Pseudoxanthobacter soli DSM 19599: one gene and its partner. The protein of the gene in region 2 interacts with the protein of the main gene of each other region in a pairwise test. Links are inferred from orthologs where the notes say so. Each region holds a gene or a part of one and is shown on either strand. Other genes may lie near its edges.

Region 1 (3,047 bases), on a different replicon or contig from region 2:
CTCGGCGACGTCCGCGTGCTCCTTCCCATGGTCACGCTGCCGGAGGAGGTCGCGGCGATGGAAGGGCTGTTCGACGATGAGGCGGCCCGTCTCGCCCGGGCCGGCACCGCCTTCCGCCGCCCGCCGCTCGGCATCATGGTCGAGGTGCCGGCGGTCGCACTGACGCTGGACCTGTTCGACCGGGCGGCCTTCTTTTCGGTTGGGACCAACGACCTGATGCAGTATCTGTCGGCGGCGTCGCGGGACGACCCGGCGGTGGCCCACCTGAACGCGCGCTCCGGGATCGCGCTGTTCCGCCTCTTGGACCGGATCCGCGCCGATGCCGATGCGCTCGGCAAGCCGGTGTCGGTCTGCGGCGACCTCGCCGGCGATCCGGACGGCCTCGCCCGCCTGATCGGGATCGGCTTCCGGGAAGTCTCGGTCGTGCGCGGTCGGCTGGCGGCAATGCGCGCTCATTTGCACGGCCTGAGCGGCGCATCGGCGCTCGTAAACCGCGCATCGGCGCGCACGAAAGGCTAGTGCATGGCGCGGGAACCTATCGACGAAGCGGTGATCGCGTACAAGACGCTTTTGGCCGACATCCTCGACAACCGCCCGTCCGGCACCCGCCAGAGGCTCGCGACGGCGCTCGGCAAGCACCGCAGCTTCGTCACCCAGGTGACGAGCCCGGCCTACGACACCCCCCTGCCCGCCCGCCACCTGCCGACCATCTTCCGCGTCTGCCATTTCAGCCCGGCCGAGCAGGAGCGCTTTCTGGTGGTCTATCAGTCGGCCCATCCCGGACGGTTGCCGGATGCGGGCGGCGGGGAGAAACTGCGTCCGCTGACGCTGATGGCGCCGGATTTCGGTGACGACAAGAAAAACCGCCGGTTTGACGACGCCATCGCCGAACTGGTGCAGAAAATGGCCGCCCTGGTGAACGGAGAGGAGTGACGTGTCCGCCCCGACATCATCGCCATGCCGCTGCTTCTTCTCATCCGTCCGGAATCCGGTGAGATGAAGCGGATCATGAATGCGCCCGAAAGCTTCGTGGCCGAAAGCCTCGCCGGGCTCGTGCGGGCGCACGAGGCGCTGGTGGCCTTCGGCAGCGATCGCAAATTCGTGCGGCGGCGCCATCTGACGCCGGGCAAGGTGGCGCTGATCGCCGGAGGCGGAGCCGGCCACGAGCCGATGCACTCCGGCTTCGTCGGGCGCGGAATGCTCGATGCCGCCTGCACCGGCCACGTCTTCACCTCGCCCACGCCGGACCAGATCGTCGCCGCCATGGACGAGACCGATACCGGCGCCGGCTGTCTGCTGATCGTGAAGAACTTCGACGGCGACGTCATGAACTTCGAGATGGCGGCCGAGATGGCCTCCGGCCGTCACGCCATCGAGATGGTCGTCGTCGAGGACGATGCCGCGACCGGGGCCGGGGTGCGCAGCCGTGGCCGGCGGGGCATGGCGGGAACCATGATCGTCGAGAAGCTCATCGGCGCCGCTGCCGAGCGGGGCGCCGGCCTCGCCGATCTGAGGGCGCTCGGTGAAAACCTCAACCGCCGCATCCGCTCGATGGGCGTGGCGCTCCGGGGCGTGACGGTTCCCAACAATCCGCGCGAAACCTTCTCCCTCGGTCCGGACGAGATGGAGATCGGGATCGGCATCCACGGCGAGCCGGGGCTGCAGCGGGCACGTTTCACCAGCGCCGACGAGATCGTGCGCGTGCTGGGCGAGCGCATTCTGGCGGAAATCCGGGCGGAAATGGCGCTCGGCGTCCGAGGGCGGCCGCTGCTTCTCGTCAACGGCTTCGGCGGCACGCCGCCGATCGAACTCTATCTCGCGCAGGGCATCGCGCACCGGTTCTTCGAGGAAAACGGCATCATGCCGGAGCGGTCGCTGACGGGAACCTTCGTGACATCGCTCGACATGGCAGGGATGTCGATCACACTGGCCCTTCTGGACGACGCGCAGGTCGAACTGTGGACCGCGCCGGTGGAAACCCCCGGCCTGCGCTGGTAGCCCCGCCGAGCCGGCCACATCGGCTCGCCTTTGCGGCGATCCCAGGCTCGTTTCCAGGAACCGGCCGCTACGCCGTCGCCATTCTACCGGTGGCTCGGAGTCCTGTGATACTCGCCAGGGGTGTATTCGTGCATTATAGCGCGCTCCGCGGACGTGAAGTTTCGCTCAATGTTCGAATGGCTCGCGACCGATGGAAATGACCTCTGTCTCGTGAGTCCTGGAGGCATGTCTTTATTCGACGTGTCGCAGTTTTAATCTTTTACGACTGATTCTTTCATTTTATTTCATTGTCGCTGGCCAGCCCTGTCCTGTAGAGCAGAGGCTGGAACTTTGATGCCGGGCGCGCGGGGGCGTGCAGGTCCGGCAATGCGGGGGTCAGAATGTTCGTAAAGAGTGAGTGGTCGCCGCGCGCGGGCGGCGGGGCAGCGCGTTCGGAAAACGAGGCCGGCCGTATCACGCGCCGGTCCCGCATGCGGCGTGGGGGCGCCGCCATGCTGCTCGGCGGGTCGAGCCTTCTGGCCGTTCTTGCGGGTACCGGCGTCCAGGCTGTCGCCGGAGAAAGGGGATACGTTATCCGGGACAACACGCCCAGCCCGAGCGGCCGCGATGGCGATGTTGAAGCTCCGTCCTGGTTTGCGATCTGGGTTCTTGGAGAAACGAAGTCCACCGTCAAAGCTTATCCGCTTGATGGAAGTCCAGGCCGCAGTATCAAGTATGAGAACATCTACAACAGCAATAATACAGGCTGGAGTACGCAGGATTTAATCGGAACGACGTGGAGGAGCCTCGGTTACGACAAGCTCTGGGGTGCGATCGCGTCTCCCAGTGGCGTTGTTGTGCTCGGTTCCGTCGGTGGCCGAGGCGGCGACGGATCGAAGACCTCTCTCGATTCAGAGAAGGACTACGACCTGCAATACCAGAACGGCGCCAACGGCGGACGTGGCGGCGATGTCAGTTTCACCCAGACCACGGTTCTGCCCGCAAAGACCGCGCTCTGGCTTCAGGCCAGCGGAACCGGCAAGGACAACGGCGCCGTAATTCAACTCTAT
Region 2 (2,962 bases):
CGTTCGGCTTCGAGGGCATCGAGCACCGCGGCCACCTGGCCGCGGCAGCGCTCGATCCAAACCTGCGACGTCGTCTCGTGCAGCACGCGCTCGTAGATCAGCGCCACGGCCTTGTCCGAAAGCCCGGTCGAAAGCGACACGATCTTCAGGGCTTTCCGACGTTCCGGCCCGGAGGGGGCAATCATCGCCGCTTCGGGACCGACGCGCTCGTCGAGATAGTCGGCGATGGCCGCGCTTTCGATCAGCACCTCGCCGTCGTCGAGCACGAGCGTCGGGACCCGCCGCAACGGGTTGTAGCGCGCGAGTTCGTCCGCGTTGCGGAACACCGAGAGCGGGCTGTGATCGTAGGCGATCCCGTAGAGTTCGAGCGTGATGCCGATGCGGCGGACGAACGGGGAATCGAACTGGCCGATCAGGAGCATGTCGCAAGACTTTCTTGAAGCGCAGGAGGTGCGGCGGCGGAGAGCCGGCACACCGGATCAGATATCGAGATCGTGGGCGAACTGGGCGTGTTCCTGGATGAAACGGAACCGCGCCTCGGCGCTCGTGCCCATCAGGCGCTCGACCGCGGCAACGGTTTCGGCAGGATTCTCGGCGTCGACCTCGACCCGGAGCAGCGTACGGGTCTTCGGATCCATCGTCGTCTCGCGCAACTGATGCGGCAGCATCTCGCCGAGACCCTTGAACCGGCCGATGTCGACCTTGCCGCGCTTGTCGAACACGTTGGCGATCATGTGCTCGCGCTCGGCATCGTCGCGGGCATAGAGGGTCCGGGCGCCCTGGGTGAGCCGGTAGAGCGGCGGAGCCGCCAGGAACAGATGCCCGTTGCGGATCAGTTCCGGCATCTCGCGATAGAAGAACGTGACGAGCAGCGAGGCGATGTGGGCGCCGTCCACGTCGGCGTCCGTCATCAGGATCACGCGCTCATAGCGGAGGTCCGTCTCGCGATAGGCCGAGCGGGTGCCGCAGCCGAGCGCGGTGATAAGATCGGAAAGCTGCTGGTTGGCGCCGAGCTTGTCGCGACCGGCGCTGGCGACGTTGAGGATCTTGCCGCGCAGCGGCAGGATCGCCTGGTTGGAGCGGTTGCGCGCCTGCTTGGCCGAGCCGCCGGCCGAGTCGCCCTCGACGATGAAGATCTCGGTGCCGCTGGCGGCGTTTGTCGTGCAGTCTGCGAGCTTGCCCGGCAGTCGCAGGCGGCGCGTCGGCGAACGGCGGGCGACTTCCTTCTCCTGGCGGCGGCGGATGCGGTCCTCGGCCTTGTCGGCGATCCGGTCGATCAACGCCGTGGCACGCTGCGGGTCGGCCACCAGCCAGTGCTCGAACGCGTCGCGCACCGCGCCCTCCACGATGCGGGCGGCATCGACGGTTGCCAGTTTCTCCTTGGTCTGGCCGACGAATTCCGGCTCGCGGATGAAGACGGCGAGCAGGGCGCCGATGGAGGTGCCGACGTCCTCCGTGGTGATGTTGGCGGCGCGCTTGTTCTGCGTGCGTTCGGCGTGGGTCTTGATGCCCTTGATCAGGGCGGTGCGCAGCCCCTGCTCATGGGTGCCGCCGTCGACGGTCGGGATGGTGTTGCAATAGGACTGGACGAAGCCGTCGTCCTCGACGAACGCAACGGCCCATTCCACCGCACCGTGGCCGCCGGAGCGGCCGGTGCGGCCTGCGAACGTGGTGTCGACCACCCGGTCGATCCCGGTCAGGCGATCGCCGAGATAGTCGGCGAGACCGCCGGGAAAGCGGAAGGTCGCCTCCGTCGGGACAGGATGGGCCGGTTCGATGCGGTCCAGGGCACACCGCCAGCGGATCTCGACGCCCGCGAACAGATAGGCCTTGGAGCGGGCCATCGCGAACAGCCGCGACGGCTGGAAGTGCGCATCGGCGCCGAAGATCTCCGGGTCGGGCAGGAATCGCACCGTGGTGCCGCGCCGGTTCATCACTTCCCCGGCCTCGACGAGCGGGCCGACGGCCTTGCCGCGGGAAAAGCTCTGGCGATAGAGACGCCGCCCGCGTGCCACCTCGACATCGAGGCGCACCGACAGCGCGTTGACCACCGAGACGCCGACGCCATGCAGGCCGCCGGAGGTTTCATAGACCTTGGAATCGAACTTTCCGCCGGCATGAAGCGTGGTCATGATGACCTCGAGCGCCGAGCGGTCGGGAAAGCGCGGATGCGGATCGACGGGAATGCCGCGCCCGTTGTCGGTAACGGCAAGGGAGCCGTCAGAACCGACCTCAACCTCGATCCAGGTGGCGTGGCCGGCGACGGCCTCGTCCATGGAGTTGTCGATCACTTCGGCGAAGAGGTGATGCAGCGCCTTGGAGTCGGTGCCGCCGATATACATGCCCGGCCGGCGCCGCACCGGCTCCAGTCCTTCGAGGACCTCGATGTCCGCTGCGGTGTAGCCGGCCTCTCCGGCCGCCTGGCGCTGGCGAGCCGCCTCCGCGCCGGCGGCGCGGCGTTCGGCGCGCCGGGCCGGAGCAGGTTCGGCCTCGGCGGCCCGCGGTGCCGGAGTGGGCGCCGGTGCGGCGAAGAGATCCTCGTCGTTCATGGTCGTTTCGAAAGTCCCAATCGTTGATGCAGGCGCCCCGCAGGCGACATTGGCGTATGCGCCGGAATACCGACGGCGCTGGAATTTCCTGCGCCCCAACTCATCCGCACCCGAATCGCGGGAAGTGCGAATCGGGCATGGGACCGCCGGTTCAGTTTGCCATGGCCGCAGGGGCGAGCGCGAGCCTCGTTCCCGACCTGTTCCGCCGCGGGGCAGTCCGAAAGGCGGATTCGAGCCTTCTCGCCTTATAGGCCGGAAGCGCCCTCTCGCGAAGCGACTCGTTGTCGGCGTGTGCCCGGCGGGGGCGGGGCGCGGCGGAGCGGGCTGCGGAACGGGATGCGGGAAGCGGCGGAATCGCCCCGGCACGTCTGCGGGCTGTGGTGCCGCGGCAACAGTCTGCGGAGACCCTGCAT

The links. Proteins that work in one complex are often made in the same cells at the same time.
Region 1: the proteins of parE (region 2) and BUF17_RS15730 interact in binary tests that used the Escherichia coli proteins (3 or more experiments, as listed by UniProt). The link is inferred for Pseudoxanthobacter soli DSM 19599 from one-to-one orthologs.

Annotation. Positions count from the first base shown.
Region 1 is NZ_FRXO01000006.1:211,290-214,336, reverse strand. What follows is about bases 22-2,997. They hold BUF17_RS15730 (dihydroxyacetone kinase subunit DhaK), read left to right. Parts: upstream 22-996; coding sequence 997-1,998; downstream 1,999-2,997. Other genes in these bases: BUF17_RS15725 (autotransporter outer membrane beta-barrel domain-containing protein), read left to right, coding at 2,835-2,997; BUF17_RS15735 (hypothetical protein), read left to right, coding at 523-933; BUF17_RS15740 (putative PEP-binding protein), read left to right, coding at 22-519. Also shown: more of BUF17_RS15740, read left to right, coding at 1-21; more of BUF17_RS15725, read left to right, coding at 2,998-3,047. UniProt on the Escherichia coli protein: Dihydroxyacetone binding subunit of the dihydroxyacetone kinase, which is responsible for the phosphoenolpyruvate (PEP)-dependent phosphorylation of dihydroxyacetone via a phosphoryl group transfer from DhaL-ATP.
Region 2 is NZ_FRXO01000001.1:355,244-358,205, forward strand. Bases 15-2,905 are described here. They hold parE (DNA topoisomerase IV subunit B), read right to left. Parts: upstream 2,550-2,905; coding sequence 480-2,549; downstream 15-479. Other genes in these bases: BUF17_RS01525 (glutathione S-transferase family protein), read right to left, coding at 15-422. In the rest of the region: more of BUF17_RS01525, read right to left, coding at 1-14. UniProt on the Escherichia coli protein: Topoisomerase IV is essential for chromosome segregation; it is the principal protein responsible for decatenating newly replicated chromosomes. It relaxes supercoiled DNA.